Regions from separate parts of the Bacillus hominis genome, predicted to be linked through region 2. Evidence: predicted binding sites of a transcription regulator. Region 2 holds the regulator's gene; the other holds the start of a gene.
What was found. Region 2 encodes NrdR, which represses ribonucleotide reductase genes. Its sites were predicted from a motif close to AACACNATATATNGTGTT; they were not measured.

Region 1 (9,896 bases), 2.9 Mb from region 2:
AAGCAGTAAGAAAAATAGCTCGAGGAATTGTTTTCTCCGCGTTTGGTGTCTCTTCTGAAAATGTAGTTACTGCATCAAAACCTAAAAATGAGAAACAAAGAATTGTCGCACCTGCAACTAACGGTGATATTTGTATATCTGATTGAAAAAACGGCTGAATGGAAAAGATTTCTCCTGTTCCCTCTCCCGATAATAAGCCTTTTATAACTAGAAAAACAAACACGGCCATTACTAACACTTGAAATATTACTAAGAACGTATTGAAATTAGCAGTAACATTTACGCTAATCATGTTTATTAATGTAATCAGGAGAACAAAGCCAATGACCCATACCCAATTAGGAACACTTGGGAAAAATGCTGACATATAAATTCTCGTTAATAGTGCGTTCACCATCGGTAGAAACAAATAATCCAATAACGCGGACCATCCAACAAGAAACCCAAGCCTTGCACTAATCGTCTTCTGTGTATACGTATAAGCAGATCCTGCGGTAGGAAAAACCTTTACCATTTTGCCGTAGCTTGCAGCGGTAAACAACATCCCCGCTAATGCAATCAAATAAGCTCCTGGCACATGTCCACCCGTTTTTTCCGAAACAATTCCAAACGTATCAAATCCAACCATCGGTGTCATGTACCCGACCCCTAGCATAACAATTGACCACAGCCCTAATGAACGTTTTAAACCAACTACTTTTCCCACCTATCATTCCCCCTACTTTCTCTATCTAATTTCCATTTAAAAATCGACAGTTAAAAGGAAGCGTTTTCAAACGACTGTATATCTCACACAATCTATTACAATTTCCTTTTGTTTTTAAATATCCATGCAATTTTCGAGCCAATATTTCTGTAGTCAAAAAAAGCACTCCGAAAAAGAACATATAGGTGGAATTAGGCCTCACTTCTTATCATTTTTTATTCATTTTGACATAAGTTATTCAATCTCTCATACTGCTAAATATAAAAAAAACAGAACTTTAATCCGTTTTTTATTTTCACTTCCTCATAAATTATACTTTTACGAGATAAAAATATTTTCATGAAATAATAACGTTATGTAAACTATTCATAACAAAAAAGCTGTCTTTTCTATAAAGACAGCTTTTTCTATAACACTATATTAAAAATTGAATACGAAGTCATCGTCTGCTAACTTTTCAACGTTCGTTGCTTTTACGTAACCATTTCCTTTTACCGAGAAGAAATCATGGTTTTTCGTATCTGTACGTAAACCATTTAAAACGATTGGGTTAATTTCTTCTTCCTCAAACTTCGGCTCAAGTCCTAAGTTCATAAGTCCTTTATTCGCATTGTAACGAACGAAACGATTTACATCTTCTACAAGACCGATAGAAGTGTAAATTTCTTCTGTATATGCCATTTCGATTTCATATAGTTCCATTAATAACTCTTGCGTTTCCTTTTGCACTTCTTGTTGATCTTCTGCAGAAAGTTCTGCGAAGATTTGTTGTGCTAAAATACCGACGAATACGCCGTGAATGGACTCATCACGAATTATTAGGTTAATAATCTCACCACTTGCCGTCAATTTGCCTTGACCTGCTAAGTAAAGTGGATAGAAGAATCCACTATAGAATAAGTAACTTTCTAAGAATACACTTGCTACCATTGCCATGTATAGCTCTTTTTTCGTTACTTCAGGCTTTAATAAACGACGATAGTAACTAGTAACAATACCAGCCTTTTTCTCAAGTAATGGATGATTATCTACCCATTCAAAAATATCATCAATTTCTTCTTCCGTAGCTAACGTTGTGAAAATATGACTGTAACTCTTCGCATGTACTTCTTCCATAGCTCCCATGAAAGCTAATACACTTTTCGCTTGTAAATTTTCAAGATGAACAAGTACAAGTGGCATCCCTTCGCCGCCTTGTTTCGTATCTAAAAGTGTTAAACCACCTAATACGCGCTTATAAGCAACCTGCTCTTCTTTTGATAATTGTGCCCAAGTATTTTTGTCAGAAGATACCGCGATTTCTTCTTCTGTCCAAAACTGAGCGATGTTTTGCTTCCAAAACATTAAACTAAAATCATCTTCTTTTTTGTTCCAGTTTACCGCACGCATTCAATCGCCCCTTCTCTAAATAAACATGAAAAATTGATAACTAAGCATGAGCAGGGTTCAGAAAACCCTGCTCATAATGTCACACTTTTTATATTAAACGGTACAAGCCACGCACTCTTCCACACTTAACTTACGTGTTCTTGTATAGTACAGACTCTTTAAGCCTTTTTTATGCGCATAGATGTAGTAACGTGCTAACTCACGTGTTGAAATATCACTATTAACGTAAAGAATCGTACTAATTCCTTGATCAATATGCTCTTGAATTTCTGCGATTAAATCAATTAGTTTAAACTGATTCATATCGTAAGACGATTTATAGTACCAGAACGTATCTTTTGATAAATACGGCATTGGATAATATGTTGTCGCATTCGCATACGTTCTTGATTCGATTTGACTTACGATCGGCATTACGCTTGAAGTTGCATTTTGAACGTAACTGATAGATTGTGTAGGAGCGATTGCAAGACGATATGAATTATATAATCCATTCTTCTTCACTTGCTCTTTTAAACTTGTCCAATCTTCTTTTGTTGGAATATGAATTCCTTCAAATAGTTGCTGAACTTTTTCAGTTACTGGGCTGTAATCTGTTGTTTCATACTTTTCAAAGTATGTGCCGTTCGCATAATCAGACTTATCGAAGTCTTTAAATGTTTCGTCTTTTTCTTTAGCGATTTCCATACTTTTCTCAATCGAGTAGTAATTTAACATCATAAAGAATGTACGAGCGAATTCTTTCGCTTCAGCACTTTCATAAGCGATTTTATTTTTTGCTAAATATCCGTGTAAGTTCATTGCACCAAGTCCAACTGAATGAAGCTCATCATTTGCTTTTTTCACAGTTGGGGCATTCGGAATGATCGTCATATCAGAAACAGCTGTTAAAGCTTCCATTCCCGCATGAACTGCTTCACGAATTTCTTTATTTTCCATTACGTTTACGATATTTAACGATCCTAAGTTACAGTTAATATCACGACGGATAATGTCTTCTGTACCGTAATCATTTATTTCAGAAGTTTCTTGTAGCTGGAAGATTTCTGTCTCGAATGTTCAACCGAGTTCGCTACTGCTCGGTCCGTTGCTCATGCAACTGCTGTATGTCACCATACAGGACAGACTATATCATCACCTACAGCATTACCTGGTTAGGTGCTCCGCTTTTCGAACGCCAATCGCTTGCGCTCTACTCCCATAAGGGATAGTCGTTAGGCTTTTACTTATCTTAATCTTTCAGAAAATCTCTTATTACTTTATGTTGTTCAATAACTCTGCTATACAAAATAATAAGATACATTCTGAACTTTTATATTTTCATTCTAAGATAAGATTTAGCACGGTAGGTTACCTCAAACTTGAGGCTTTCCCCGTTTAACGGAGTTTTCGACTAGCATTTCTACTAGAAGGTGCTACATATTTAACACAAGTTCGACATCTTCACAGTTCCAATATCCTTCAGTGGATGTTGGTTATTTGCATTTGATTTAAACATTAAGTATGGGTAACCAGACTCAAGCTGAATCATAGCAATTTTAATAAGCATATCACGCGCACTAATATCTAGTGGCTTCTTCTTCACTTTCGGATTGCTCATTAATTCATCGTACATTTCGTCGATATCTATATCATCTAAATGTTTTCCGTACTCTTTAAATACTGTATAAGGCGCGAAAACATGGAAAGGTTCGTTTTTCTCAGCAAGCTCAAAGAACTTACTTGGAACGATAATTCCGATTGATAGAGACTGAATACGGCTCTTCTCATCGGCATTTATTTTTTTTGTATCAAGGAATTCAATAATATCCCAATGGAAAATGTTTAAGTATACAGCGCCGGCACCTTTTCGTTGACCAAGTTGATTCGCATATGAAAACGAATCTTCAAGCAATTTCATAACAGGCACTACACCACTTGCGGCATTTTCGATACCTTTAATTTGCTCACCACGTGCGCGTAGCTTAGATAAGTTTAAAGCTACTCCACCACCGATTTTCGATAATTGCATTGCAGTATTAATGTTAAAGCCGATTGAATTTAAGCTATCATCCATCTCTAACAAGAAACAAGACACCATTTCTCCTCTTCTGCTTCTTCCCGCATTTAAAAAGGTTGGTGTCGCTGGTTGGTAGTTTTGTTTTACAATCATGCTTGCGAAGTGTTTTGCCTTCGCAACATCACCGCGTCCTAAGTATAATGAAACAATTGCTACACGATCTTCATAGCTTTCTAAGTATTGTTTTTGATCATTCGTTTTTAACGCATAATCTTTATAGAACTTAGATGCTGCCATATAAGATTGGAACTCGAAGTTTTCACCATAAGCGATGTTATATACTCCTTCTACTTCCTCCAAGTTATACTCGTCCAGAACGTTGTAATAGTAATCGTGTTCTTTCATATACTCCATTCGCTCTGCCACGCTATTAAAATGAACGGTATTCTCTCTAGCTTCTTCCATAAAGACTTCTAATGCCTCTTTATCTTTATGAAGCTGATAAAAACCGTCCTGCATTTGCGTGATTTCATTATTCAGTTCAATGTGTCGCAATCTCCCGCACCCTTTCTTTAAAATATTCTACATCATTATTTGTTCCAGATAACTCAAATTTTGATACAATAGGCACTTCATATTTAGTAGAAATTTTGTCAGCACTTGCACCAAACATGTCTCCCCAATTACGATTGCCACTTGCAGATACGCCTTTTAATTTTTCATTATTGCGTTCTAAAAAGTCTAAAACACGTTCCGGTACATTGCCAAAACCTGTTGTATACGTAATAAGAATAAAGTCTTCATCTAATACTAGAGCTTCATCAATTTGAACGGCCGGCATATTTAATTTGTGGATGAAACGCTTCACGTTTCCTGTCATAGAATCATATGCAACTAACATTTCCGACCCTCCCTCTCCAATCTATATTCTCTGTATGTCGTTTCTTGATTTCTCTATATATTGTATTACGTTTCAAAATAAGACACAAGATATATGTATAAATTCTTTCTTTTTTTAACTTTTACTTTTCGACATGACCGTCGATTTTTTTCAATACAAAGACTATGAAACAACATTCTAAAACTCATGTCAATAAAGTGCTTTTCAAAAAAGTTGTCAACGAATTTAACCTTATTTTAAAAAAAGTTAACAATATTTTTTGTCATAAAACAGTAAATGCTGGAGTAATATATTTCTCCAGCATCACGCAAAAAAGAACAGACCTTAAACGATAATCTGTTCCAAAAAACGATTACATTTATCAATTTTACTTTATTAAATATTATACATACTCTTTCGTTCCTCGTTACATACTAAAAGATAACTATTATAGAAAAAGATTATTATTATGGAACTTCAATTTATTTATGAAAAAAATTATTCAGAGTGCTCAATACGCAAAATATCTTTTACAAATATATGATGTGGATTCTCATCTTTATCGAGCATTGTACATACAGGAGCTTCTTCATCAAAGTATACGATCATTCCCTCTACGTACTGATATGTATGTTGAACTTGTACAGTTACTTTAATTTCTACTGCTTGCTCATATGCTCTTTTTATTTTCTGAAGCATTTTTGCTGAACATTTTCGTTTCTCTGGATACATAACCATTCCCATAAACCTATTCCCAGCTCTATCTTTCCACATATAATCCCAATGTGGCAATATGCCTTGTTTAAAATCTCCCATAATTCTCCTCTCCTTTATCTTCTATTTATCCCGCTATTTTCGGGCAGTAAGACTCCCACCTTGAAATTCGATGGATACAAGGAAGTCAGGTGGGAGATAACTGCCCGTAAATGCCCGATTGGTTCAACTAATAATCAGTGGGGGATGCCCCCACTGATTAAAGTTTCACTTTATGAACGTGGTGTTTCTGAATATGTATAAATTACCTGTCCACCGCGCTGTGCGTTCCCGATAATATGTTTAAAATCTTCTCGACTTACAACAACTTCCCTGAACGTATAAAATACATCTTTCGTCGCAACATACTCCTTTATTTCACCATTTTTCAGCTGATCCAAAATTGCATTTGCTAATTGTTTATCCATGTATTTCACCTCTCTGCAATAGTTTATTTTATCGCATCTTCTATATGTCGACAACGGTAAAATTATCCCGTTACTATTATATAATTCACTTTTATTATTTTTATAGCTATATCACTTTATTATATTCGCACTAAATATCATATACTAACATAGCTACTTCTCTATATCAAACTTTTTGACGCTCTGTACAACAAAGTTCCAAGCCACTGTTTGTTATTTTATTTTATGCTACAATATATACATAGAACTAGGAGGGATACTATGATTCGGAAAGCAAAAAAGACAGATGCGGTAGGAGTAGCACCTTTACTGTATGACGCTCTGCACGAAATTGCTGAAAAAATCACAGGTAGCACAATTGAAGCAAAAGTAATACTAGGGCTTGAAACATGGTTCGCAAAAGAAAATAATCGATTGAGCTATGAAAACTGTTTAGTGGCTGAACAAGATGGAAAAGTAGTTGGAGTTATTGTCGTTTATCACGGTAGTGACGCTGAACAACTTGATGCACCAATCGTACACCACTTAAGAGAACTACATGAAGACGAATTCATTACGTTAGAAAAAGAAGCTGAACTTGATGAGTATTATATTGACACGTTGTCAGTTTCAAATATGTACAGTGGACGTGGCATTGGCTCTAAATTAATCGATGCAGCTGAACTTCATGCAACTGAAAAAGGGCATGAAAAAATCGCCTTACTTGTTAATTTAGAAAACAAACGCGCTTTTTCACTATATGAAAAACTTGGTTACAAAGAAGATAAAATCGTTATGCTCGTCGGCGAACCGTATGCCCATCTAATAAAACCATTACGGTCATTGGTTTCTATATATTAAAAGGACAATTCTTTTTTGCTTGTTATGTAGAGAAAGAGGCTGCCAAAGAGACAGCCTCTTTTAAGTTAATTTTGTATTTAATACATTTCCATCCATCTCCTCATGAAATGTATACGTTGTACATCCCCATGGCTTCCTATGAAAAATAGGCGAACCAGACCATCCCATCGCCCTCAGTTCAGTCCCAATCATCGCATTAAAATAACTATGACCTACAAGGGCAATACGTCCATGTACGAGCGCATAGCGGTGCAACATATTAGCAGCTTGCCTTGCTCTTTCTCGTACTTCCTTATAAGACTCAACATCTTTACTATAACCAAATATCCATCGTGTACGTCCAATAAACATCCATACATTAGGTTTACATTTCAACCATTTTGGAGCATAAAAACTCGTTGGAACTTCAGCTTCCCTAAAAAGAGGATTTTGCACAAAAGATAAAGAATCAGTTAATTCGGCTGTTGATTGCGCAGCACGCCTCTGATCACTCGTTACGACCAATTTCGCTGATTCAATCATCTCAATTGTTTCAATTGGTATAGGAGTTTCTTTTACGGTAGTCCCTAAATCATATTGCTTCATCCATTCACGAAATGAAATAATTGTCATTGGCTCTATAGTACTGTCCAAACGACCATGACGAATAAAAGAAATTCGCATTCTTCCCACTCCCCATTCATCACTTACGAACTATATTACGTACTATTTCTTATTGCCATCATACCATGCATAAAAAGAAAGTTATATATCATTACATATCCCCACCACTATGATGTGTTATTGATGTGTGCACACCATCCAGTCCATCAAAATATGTAGTTGTTTCATGATGACGCACTTTCTTCAACTGTATATAAGAAAATAAAAATAATAAAATCGCTATAAAGCTCCCCACAATTTCAAACATCATTTTACCGCCCCTAATTTCTCCCACTTTAGTAGGTCATTGTATTTTTTATTATACTCCTATATAAAGATGTATGCATTTTCATCCTTCCTCTCCTAAACAATATCTTTTTACATATTTCCTTACAAAAAGTGAATATTTTTCGACTTTTTACTTTGGAAACATTTACAAAGTAGTAAATATAGTTCAAAATAAGAGGAAATAAAAAAGCCCAAATTATTCTTTTTTTGGGAAAACTAGAACAAGGAGAGTTGCTTATGCAGATCGCAGAAACTGGAGATATCATCGAATTTAAAGGTGGAATGCAAGGCCGTGTTCAAAAGGTAAATCAAAACTCCGTTATTGTTGATATAACAATTATGGAGAATTTTAGAGAACTAGATATGGAACCTCTTACAGTTGTAAGCCATAAAAACTATACTGTCATTAATCAACATGCATAATATAATAGAAAGAAGGGATCTGTATATCATACAGATCCCTTCTTTCTATTAACGATTATCGATCGTTTCTGGATATAAATCGTGATTCATCATACGGTAATCTGCCATTTGCTCATACTTAGTTCCTGGGCGGCCGTAGTTACAGTAAGGATCGATTGAAATACCACCACGTGGTGTAAATTTCCCCCATACCTCAATATAGCGTGGATCCATTAATTTAATTAAATCATTCATAATAACGTTCATGCAATCTTCGTGGAAGTCACCATGATTTCGGAAGCTAAATAAATATAGCTTTAAAGATTTACTCTCTACCATTCTTTGTTCTGGAATGTAGCTAATATAAATTGTTGCAAAATCTGGTTGTCCTGTTTTCGGACATAAACTTGTAAATTCAGGACAGTTGAATTTTACAAAGTAATCACGGTTTGGATGGTTATTATCAAATACCTCTAAAATTCCCGGGCTATATTCAAATAAATATTTTGTATTTTGATTTCCTAGTAATGTTACATCTTTTAAATCTTCGTCTAATCTTCCTGCCATTTTAAACATCCCTTCTTGTTATACTCCTCGTTTATTTCCCCATACTAACGCATGGAGCTGAGGCAATACTTTCGCATCATTCATTTCTTTACAATTCACAGCTTTTTCAATAAGCCATTCATATTTTTCTAATAAGTTTTTTATAAGCACCGCATCATCCACTGTTTTCGTATCATCATTCCCTACTTGTAAGAAAAATGGTACATTCGGATAACGCTCATGCATCTTAACTGCATATTCAAAATCTTGATCATCGAATACTACTACTTTTAAACTAAAATCTTTCCCTGCTAGTTTATGAATAACAGAATCTAACATCTGAAAATCTGTTTTCATCGCCGAACTTGGTGGTTTTGGAGAAATCGTTACCTCATCAATTTGAAGCAACCAATCTTGCCATTTACTTCCTTGTGTTTCTATCGCTGTTCGCATTCCATTCTCCTTTAATATAGAAAGAAGAAATTGCATATTTTTCAGCAAAACAGGATTTCCACCTGAAATCGTAACATGAGAAAAGTTTTCTCCACCAATTTCTACAAGATCATTCCAAATATCTTCCGGTGTCATTTGTTTAATTTGATCTTTGGCCGATCCATCCCATGTAAAAGCAGAATCACACCAAGCACAGCTATAATCACAGCCCGCTGTACGGATAAACATTGTCTTTTGGCCTACAACCATTCCTTCTCCTTGAATAGTCGGACCAAATATTTCTAAGACGGGGATTTTACTCATCGAGCATCCACTCCCGTCTTACTTCCGCATAACTAGTCGGTGTCTCAAAAAGACGAACAAATTCAACGCGAGCTCCCTTGTATTCGTTCTCACGATTATCTTTCGTTAATGCTTCTGCCATCTTTTCATAAATCCAAACGACCATATTTTCAGCAGTCGTATTCATTTCTGGCAATGTTTCGTTTAAATAACGATGATCTAAATAAATTTCTATTTCATTTTTCCAAATCTCTTTTATATCTCCAAAGTCAATTGCAAGGCCTATTT
Region 2 (9,896 bases):
TTCTTCGGTTGTAAGTCATGCTCTTTCACAATACGGTCATCTAATTCTTTTTGTAATTTAAATAGTTGTAGTAAGTCCATTCTATTGTCCTCCTCCAACATCGCATTTTCCGCAACAATGTTGTTTCATCTCAAAGTTCATTATTATGTTTCAGTTCTTATGAATAAGTCAGCTATCTACCTCTTTATAAAATAGCTTGTCCCTAATTTACAAATACGTTTCAGTCATCGCTCTTATATTGTTCATCTGATGAAAGTTCCATATCATCTTTCCATTATAGCAGTGTCGTTTCGGCTAGGAAAGATACTCTTCTTTCCAAACGAGCATAATTGAAAAAAGCCAGGAGGATTCTCCTGACTTCATATATATATTCTTCTATATCGCTATAGTTTTTATATTGATTTTGTCATATCGATAACGACGCGTCCATAAATTTTTGGAGCTTCATTCACTTCAAACTTCTCTTTGAATACAAACAAAAAACCTTAGAAGAAAATTCTTCTAAGGTTTCAACTAATTAATTAGTTAATGTTGTTTTTTGCAACTGTTGCTAATTCAGCGAAAGCTTTTTCGTCATGAACAGCTAAGTCAGCAAGCATCTTGCGGTTAACTTCGATGCCAGCATTTTTTAAACCGTGCATTAAGCGGCTGTAAGAAAGACCATTCATACGAGCTGCTGCGTTGATACGTGTAATCCATAATTTACGGAAGTCACGTTTCTTTTGACGACGGTCACGGAATGCATACATTAGAGATTTCATAACCTGTTGGTTAGCAACCTTGAATAATGTACTCTTAGAACCGTAGTAACCTTTTGCTAATTTTATAACTTTTTTACGACGTTGACGAGTAACTGTACCACCTTTTACTCTTGGCATAATATTACCTCCTAGTTTGTTCTATATATCAGCCGAACTTATTTTAAGTTGTCAAGCATTTGACGAATGCGTTTGAAGTCACCAGCGCTAACTACACCAGCTTTACGTAGTTTACGTTTAGCTTTTGTAGATTTGTTAGCGAATAGATGGCTTGTGTAAGCGTGAGAACGCTTCAGTTTACCAGATCCAGTCTTTTTGAAACGCTTTGCAGCGCCGCGATGAGTTTTTTGTTTAGGCATAGGTATTTCCTCCTCTATCTATTACTTATCGTTTTTCGGTGCTAAAACTAAGAACATACTGCGTCCTTCCATTTTAGGCTTAGATTCAATTGTACTAACTTCAGCACAAGCTTCTGAGAAGCGATCTAAAACACGTTGACCGATTTCTTTATGAGTAATGGCACGTCCTTTAAAGCGAATTGACGCTTTAACCTTGTCGCCTTTCTCTAAAAACTTGACAGCATTACGAAGTTTTGTGTTAAAGTCATGTTCATCAATTGTTGGACTTAAACGAACTTCTTTCATGCTAATTACTTTTTGATTTTTGCGCTGTTCTTTTTCTTTCTTCTGTTGCTCAAAGCGGAATTTACCGTAGTCCATAATGCGGCATACTGGCGGTTTCGCATTTGGAGCAACCAATACTAAATCAAGATTAAGACCTGCAGCTAAGTCTAAAGCGTCATTACGAGACTTGATTCCAAGTTGATCGCCGTTTGCGCCAACTAAGCGTACTTCACGTGCACGAATTTGCTCGTTAATCATCATATCCTTGCTAATAGTAAGCCACCTCCAAGGTTTTCTTAGAATACGTTTTGCAATTGTAGAACCCGAACAAAAAAAGTGCGGGCACACGGCACCCACACTTGTAATATCTTTAGTAAGAAATACATTTACCTGCTAACTGCGAATGCGTCCATCAGGTGAGAAGCGGGTGCTTCTACTTGTCAAAACCATATTCTATTATCCTTGATGAGTTTATCATAGGACATGACGTCTGTCAAGAAGACGCGATGTGTTTTACTAACAACAAGAAATATTGTAACAAACAACTAGCATACTTGCAATACTTTTTTATGATAAGTATTGTTTGGTTATTTTTTCTAGATTTTCTTTTTCATAATACATAAAAAAGCCGCGGTATACCGCGGCTCTTTTTTATCGTTTTCCTTCTACTTTAATCATGTCAACAAACGCATCTAATGCGATTGTTTCTGATTTTTGTTCACCATATTTACGTACGTTAACGCCATTTTCAGTAACTTCATTGTCACCTACTACAAGCATGTACGGAATCTTTTGCATTTGTGCTTCACGAATTTTGTAACCAATTTTCTCTTCACGAGTGTCTAATTCAACACGGATACCAGCACGTCGTAATTCATCTTGTACTTTCTTCGCATAGTCTAAATGTACTTGCGGAGAAACTGGAATTACTTGTGCCTGAACTGGAGCTAACCAAGTTGGGAATGCGCCTTTGTATTCTTCAATTAAGAAGGCTACGAAACGTTCCATAGTTGATACAACACCACGGTGAATTACAACTGGACGATGTTGTTTACCGTCTTCACCAACGTAAGCTAATTCAAAGCGTTCTGGAAGTAAGAAGTCTAATTGTACAGTTGAAAGTGTTTCGTCTTTTCCAAGAGCAGTACGAACTTGAACGTCAAGTTTTGGACCGTAGAATGCCGCTTCACCTTCAGCTTCATAGTAATCAAGACCCATTTCATCCATAGCTTCTTTTAACATACCTTGTGCTTTTTCCCACATCTCGTCATCAGCATAATACTTTTTAGTATCTGCTGGATCACGATAAGATAAACGGAATGAGTAGTTTTCTAAACCGAAATCTTTGTACACTTCTAGAGTTAAGTTCACAACGCGTTTTAACTCTTCTTTAATTTGATCTGGACGAACGAAAATGTGCGCATCGTTTAAAGTCATTCCGCGTACACGTTGTAATCCAGATAACGCACCTGACATTTCATAGCGGTGCATTGTTCCAAGTTCCGCAATACGGATTGGTAATTCACGGTAGCTGTGAATATCATTTTTATAAACCATCATGTGGTGAGGGCAGTTCATTGGACGAAGAACTAACTCTTCATTATCCATTTCCATTGATGGGAACATGCCATCACGGTAATGGTTCCAGTGACCAGAAGTTTCATAAAGCTCTCTGCTTCCTAATACTGGAGTGTATACGTGATCATAACCTAAGCTTGCTTCTTTATCAACGATGTAACGCTCGATAATACGGCGAATTGTTGCACCTTTTGGTAACCAAAGTGGTAAACCTTGTCCTACTTTTTGGCTATTAGTAAATAGTTTTAATTCTTTACCTAATTTACGGTGATCTCGCTCTTTCGCTTCTTCAAGCATACGTAAGTGCTCATCTAATTCTGCTTTCTTAACGAATGCAGTACCGTAAATACGTTGTAGCATTTTATTATTGCTATCGCCGCGCCAGTAAGCACCAGCAACACTTAATAATTTAAACACTTTAATTTTCCCTGTAGATGGAAGGTGAACACCACGGCAAAGGTCGAAGAATTCGCCTTGCTCATAGATTGAAATAACTGCATCTTCTGGAAGATCGTTAATTAAATCTAATTTTAACTCATCGCCGATTTCTTCAAAGCGACGAAGTGCTTCTGCACGTGGTACTTCATGACGAACGATTTCTAAGTTCTCGTTCACGATTTTTTGCATTTCTTTTTCGATTTTCTTGAAGTCTTCAACTGTAATTGCTTCTTCCATATCGATATCGTAGTAGAAGCCATTTTCGATTACTGGACCAATGCCAAGCTCAAGCTTAACATCTTTATATAAACGTTTTAACGCTTGTGCTAAAAGGTGGGCTGTTGAATGGCGTAAAATGTATAAGCCATCTTCAGAATCTAATGTAATAATAGAAACTGCACCATCTTCTTCGATTGGTGTAACAAGATCGATCATCTCATCGTTTAATTTTCCAGCCACAGCTTTTTTCTTTAAGCCTGGGCTAATAGAAGCTGCGATTTCTTCAGTTGTTACTCCTTTTGGAAACTCCTTCACAGCTCCATCAGGGAAAGTAATTTTAACTACATCTGCCATCACTGGTCACTCCTCTTTTTTTTCAAAATAAAAAACACTCATCCCATAAAAAGGGACGAGTGTTGAATTCGTGGTTCCACCCTTGTTCCAATTAACCTTATCGTTAATTGCTCAAGTTCAACATAACGGTGTTGTCCGTTAGCAATTACTAGAAAAACGTTCACTGCTAAAGTTTAGAGGTGGTAAGTAATAATCCCGTACTAGGAAGCTCACACCCTAAGGCTTCCCTCTCTGAAAATCGTAGAAAACTACCCATGTCCTCATCATAACATTTCGATATATTTCATTTATGTAGGTAATTATATGCTCAAAAACTTAGAAAATCAAGGGCGTTACCTTTATTTTTTAAATTTTTCACATTGCGCTCAAATTCATGTAATCCATGTAGTTGCACTCGTTCCTGAAATACATTTCGCAAAGTAATAATCATATTATGATCTTGTTCTTTCGTATATAAATAAATCTTTTTCGGCGAAATAGAAAGAAGTGGTGCAATTACTTTCGTATCGATATATACATCCTGTTTCTTTAATAATTCTTCATCTATATATTGAACCAATTTCTCCTGTTTTAAACGTCTACCTTTATCATCATAGAAAATAAAACTTTCATCAAAAATAAGATGTACACAGGACAAACGTGATTTCCGGCTACTTACTTGTTGGCGAAGTGTCTCAATGAACATTTGATATTCCTGCTCCATCTTATACTCATCAATTGCAACTTCAGCAAGCCTAGCTACCATTTCCCTATATGTACGAAGACGAAAACGAACGTATGATGAAAACGAGAATGAGAGCGGATCACAAAGCCAATCATTCAAAGACGAAGCAATATAAGATTCAAATTTTTGACGTGTTAAATCACGAGCTACTCCTTTTCTTCTTTCCTTTAAAATCTCATGTGCCATATGCAATATTTGATGACACTCTTCTTGTTCTTCATAAAAAAACTTTTCCTTTAAAATGGTATGAATCCATTCATTTTGTTTCACATTCATAATGAAATATAGTAATACTGGCAATAAAATCTTTTCAATATAATTCGATTCACATAATGGTATATGAATAACAACCTTTTGTTCGTTTAAATATACACTTGTTTCCTTATATAAGGATTCCGTTCTTTTCGTTAGTTGTCTGTATACGTGCACAGCATCATTTTTTTCTTCGAAGCAAATTTCAATCACTTTTGTCCCCCCTTTTATCCCCGCTCTAAAGGATTGCATCTATACGTTACAAATCCTATAAGAGTCCGATCTATGGAAGTTCACTCTTAGTAGAAACCTATCTCCCATCGTTAGAACATCCACTCGATATGGCTTGCTAATTTTATATATATTAAGGGAGGGAGAAAAAAATGATACAAGCTACTCTGAAAAAATGATTAAAATAAAGTGAAACTTTAATCAGTGGAGGTTTTGTCCATCCTCCACTGATTATTAGCCTTCACCAATCGGGCTTTTACGGGCAGCCCGACTCCCACCTAACTTCTTTGCTTTACAGCCGAATTTTGAGGTGGGAGTCTTACTGCCCGGCAAATAGCGGGATAAAAAAGAGCAAGCTTCTCAGCTCGCTCTTTACTTATTACGACGGTTCTTCCCACCAATCGGAATTGGTTTCGCTAAATATCTAATTCGTTCCATAATACGAGCTGCTTTCATTTTTTCTGCTTCACCGCGCTGTGTATACGTTAAATGATGTTCCAACTCCTTAAAATCAAAGTTAGATGTAAAGAACGTCGGTAAGTTTTCTAACATACGGAACTGCAAAATTGCGCCGAGCACATCATCACGTACAAAGCTTGACATCGCTTCTGCTCCAATATCATCTAACATTAAAACTTGTACGCGTTTCACCGCATCAATCTTTTCGCCAATCGAATTATCTTGAATCGAACTTTTAATTTCACGTAAAAATTCTGGAAAGTATACGAGCATCGAACTTATTTTCTTTTGAGCAAGCTCATTCGCAATTGCCCCTAAAAGATACGTTTTCCCTACACCAAATTTACCGTACAAATATAAACCTTGCACTTTTTCACCTGGTTTATATGCGCTTAAAAATTCATTCGCTGCCCCAATTGCATCAATACGTGCATCTAAATCGGACGGATCTAAGTTTTCCATCGTTGCCTGTAAAATGTCAGCTGGCATATATACACTTTGAACAAGTTTTTCATATTTTTTTCTCTCATCATATGCTACTTTTCTAATGCAACGATCGTATTGAATATCAATCATCTTACCTTGGATGACGAGCTTCGGCTCATATCCTTGTAGCATATTTTTACATGATCCTAAATTTGGACAATCAGCGCACCCTACACTTTGTCCAATGTATTCATATAACTTCACAAGACTTCGTTCAATCATCGAAGTCGTTACTTCACCTTTATGTTCGTCTATAAATTCTTTCACACGTGGGTGCGCCATTACTTCTGCTTTTAACACTTCATATCTATTTTTAAAGTTTTTATTTTCCATTAACTTCGCAAACGAATTTTGAATATGCTCCATTTCCTCACCTCAAAGAGCGTTCATTCTCTTCTATTAATCACGCTTATATTTTTTTAACACTTCTTCTAATCGCTTCCGTTCATCTTCTAACGAACTTGAATTTTTCTCCACACTCACGTCGTTTTTCACAGTTTCTTTCACTTCTTCTTTCGGCTCTTCTTTAAGCCAATCTGGTACCATTTCGCTTCGTACCGTTTTCTTCGCCGTACGACCTTTTTTCTTCGTCTCAGCCCACTCTTGATATTGACGATTCTCTTCTTTCGCTAGCGCCATCGCCTCACCTACTGTACCGACCTTTTTTCGCGCCCAATGTCCAGCAATCTTCTCGACATACGTTTTAGCAAGCTTCATATCTGAGCGTAGCATAACGTAATAAATAAGTACATTCACAACCCCTGGCGTTAACTTTTGGTTTATCATTACATCCTCAACGATTTGCAAGTCCGCTTTCGTCGCCTCTGCACCGCCTGAAATCTCTTTCAACAGTTGTTTTGGCGAGATTTCCTCTAACTGCTTCATTAGCATCTCTTCTTGCGTAGATGGTTCTTTCTCTTTCATGGTACGAGCAGCATGAGGTTGCACCCTTTCACTTAATACAGGTAATGCTTGACCATTTTCGAATTGATACCAATCGCGTGCTCCCTTCCGAAGCCTTTCGATATCAATTGTTTGTATCTCTGTCACTGCGCCAAGAACGATATTTTGCATCGATAACACATCCACACCGTACACATAAGCGAGTGTAATGACACATTCTCTCACTTGATCTGTAATCGCCTTTTTAGGAACAAGCGCTGATAGTCCTTCTACAAATAAAGAGAAATCAAAGAAATCATTCCAAACTTTCGGAGCATCCCCATTCTCGTTACTTGGCATAGTTGTCGTTTTCGGGATACGCAGTTCTTCTTGCGCATATTCAAACTGACCTGGGTTAAACGAATCAAATACATCGTTGAAGGAGCGCGTAACATTTTCATAAGAAGCAAAATCGAATTCTTCTTCTAAGAAATATTGCTTTACTTGGTTGTATTTTGTCCGACTCAAGCGATTATATAAAAAGATACTTAAAACAATATCATCAAAAAACTGCTTCGGAGATAAAGGTGGTTGCAATTCATATATAAACATTCGAATATCTTTTTCTTTCTTAATATATACATTTAAAAGACCAATCGCTTCTAACTTTACTCGTTCCCCATATATTTCAGGAAGTTGCATTTGCATAGTCACCATAAGAGAGTGATGTGTATTCTCTTTTCCAAACACACGATCTTGCTCTAACTCTCCCCATAGCGTCATGTATAAGCTAAAAGCTCTACTACCTATTAACGGCTGATACAACATCGTTAATACTTTCCGGTCGTAATTATGTAACAACCCTTTCGCACTTACTTTATAACGATCAATCGGCAATAGCTCCATCCATGACTGTTTTTCCATTCTTGCTTTTCCTTTCTCTCATCCAATCTAACCTATATTTCACTCGTTCTATCTTTATTATATAATTTATTCCGCTATTTGCGGACAGTAAGACTCCCACCTCAAAATTCGGCGAATGCGAGGAAGTTAGGTGGGAGATAAATTCCCGTAAGTGCCCGATTGGTGAAGGCTAATAATTATTGGGGATGAACCACCCAATGATTAAAGTTTCACTTTATTAGCGAAAAAGAGCTATTAGCTTCCGCTTCTAGCTCTCTTATCTCGTTTACTTACAGTATATAAAGAGATTCCTTCTACTCTCTCTCTTTTTGCAGTATATCTTTTAATTCTTCAATAAATACATTTAAATCTTTAAATTGACGATACACAGAAGCAAAACGTACGTAAGCAACATCATCAATATCACGAAGTTCTTCCATAACAATTTCACCAATCATATCACTTTTCACTTCTGATATACCTAAGTTACGAAGTTCACGCTCCACACTTTGTGTTACTTCTTCTAACTGCCTTAAAGATACAGGTCTTTTTTCACACGCTTTAATTAAACCGCGTAAAATTTTCTCTTTATTAAACTCTTCTCGTGTTCCTTCTTTTTTAACAACGATAAGAGGTGATTCTTCTACTCTTTCAAATGTCGTAAAGCGACTTAAACAACTTTCACACTCTCTTCTTCTTCGAATAGAACGCCCCTCGTCTACCGGACGCGAATCTAACACTCTTGTGCCATTATGAAAACAGGATGGACAACGCAATTCATTCACTCCTTTACAATATAATCTTTATTCTTTCGCTACTCACCTACATGTGAAAATATATATACAATATTATATAACTCATTCTTCTACAATGACCACTCTAAGTTATTACATATCGTGATCCTATTTTATATAAACTAAAAAAGAGGTGCATTATACACCTCTTTACATTTTAAATCAATTATGTTCTTTTTTAAAGAGCTTTTGTTTCTCTCTGCTTAATTTCGAAGCTACCAGTGCCTCGAGGAAGCTCGATGCTCTCACGCGTTTTCGCGTTTAAACCTTCTGCAATATATTCTGCAGCAACATTTGGATCAATACGATCCCCACAAGTATAAACATCAATACTTGCATAACCGTGCTCCGGAAAGCTATGAATTGTTAAATGTGATTCCGAGATAATTACCACTCCACTTACACCTTGTGGTGCAAATTTATGAAAAGCAACCTCACGTACTTCAGCACCAGCTCTTAGTGCTGCATCCACAAATAATTGTTCAATATACGGCATGTCATTAAGCTTGTCGAAATCGCAATCCCAAAGTTCAGCGATTACGTGACGACCCATCGTATCCATAGTATCCATTCTACAGTTCCCCCTTGTAAATTTATTCTAACTGTTCGAATTGAAAACTAATTTGCAATTTGGCTTGCTCCACTACCACGGGGGAAAGTTAGTCCAGAGAGGTCCTAACCCTTTAAGTAGCGACTACGTACCTCAGCTCTTAAGTTTACGAGTGTTAGTATACTTTGTTTATTTTCATTTTGCAACAACAGTTTTTTCGATTTTCTGTCATAATTTCCTCTTTACTTTTCCCTAAAAAAAATAAATGATTCACAAATACAGTAATCACAACGTTTTTGGTATGTCCACTATTTGAAAATATACCCATATAATTTTTTTCTTTTCAGAAAAAAATAAAAAAAGAGAGCAAATATTCACTTGCCCTCTCCCTTATTCACTTAAATATGTTGCACATTTTCTTGTTTTGCTAATTCATCAACAACTAACGTTACAAGATCTACAACACGACGAGAGTAGCCCCACTCGTTATCATACCAAGCAAGTACTTTCACTTTACGATCACCCATTACCATTGTAGATAAACCATCAATAATAGCTGAGTGTGTATTTGTATTAAAGTCGATAGACACTAAAGGCTCTTCACTGAATTCTACAATTCCTTTTAACGCACCGTTTGCAACAGTT

Region 1: a site for NrdR is predicted at 5,045-5,062, ahead of nrdI (class Ib ribonucleoside-diphosphate reductase assembly flavoprotein NrdI). Genes of this name have one in related genera too.

What each region holds. Positions count from the first base shown of each region.
Region 1 is NZ_JAUCFS010000005.1:1,290,187-1,300,082, reverse strand. It holds gene QUF93_RS08965 (APC family permease) at 1-706, opposite strand, end outside; gene nrdF (class 1b ribonucleoside-diphosphate reductase subunit beta) at 1,127-2,095, opposite strand; gene QUF93_RS08955 (ribonucleotide reductase barrel domain-containing protein) at 2,189-3,139, opposite strand; partial or broken gene QUF93_RS08950 (ribonucleotide reductase barrel domain-containing protein) at 3,522-4,649, opposite strand; gene nrdI (class Ib ribonucleoside-diphosphate reductase assembly flavoprotein NrdI) at 4,636-4,995, opposite strand; gene QUF93_RS08940 (hypothetical protein) at 5,473-5,790, opposite strand; gene ykzS (protein YkzS) at 5,961-6,155, opposite strand; gene QUF93_RS08930 (GNAT family N-acetyltransferase) at 6,417-6,995, shown strand; gene QUF93_RS08925 (histidine phosphatase family protein) at 7,056-7,658, opposite strand; gene QUF93_RS08920 (hypothetical protein) at 7,750-7,905, opposite strand; gene QUF93_RS08915 (YkvS family protein) at 8,163-8,348, shown strand; gene queF (preQ(1) synthase) at 8,397-8,894, opposite strand; gene queE (7-carboxy-7-deazaguanine synthase QueE) at 8,913-9,629, opposite strand; gene queD (6-carboxytetrahydropterin synthase QueD) at 9,622-9,896, opposite strand, start outside.
Region 2 is NZ_JAUCFS010000005.1:4,162,149-4,172,044, forward strand. It holds gene QUF93_RS24200 (dUTP diphosphatase) at 1-80, opposite strand, end outside; gene rplT (50S ribosomal protein L20) at 522-878, opposite strand; gene rpmI (50S ribosomal protein L35) at 917-1,117, opposite strand; gene infC (translation initiation factor IF-3) at 1,139-1,642, opposite strand; ribosomal protein L20 leader region at 1,706-1,826, opposite strand; gene thrS (threonine--tRNA ligase) at 2,033-3,970, opposite strand; T-box leader at 4,019-4,246, opposite strand; gene ytxC (putative sporulation protein YtxC) at 4,278-5,159, opposite strand; gene dnaI (primosomal protein DnaI) at 5,550-6,488, opposite strand; gene QUF93_RS24235 (replication initiation and membrane attachment family protein) at 6,522-7,928, opposite strand; gene nrdR (transcriptional regulator NrdR) at 8,222-8,683, opposite strand; gene speD (adenosylmethionine decarboxylase) at 8,880-9,263, opposite strand; gene QUF93_RS24250 (glyceraldehyde-3-phosphate dehydrogenase) at 9,650-9,896, opposite strand, start outside.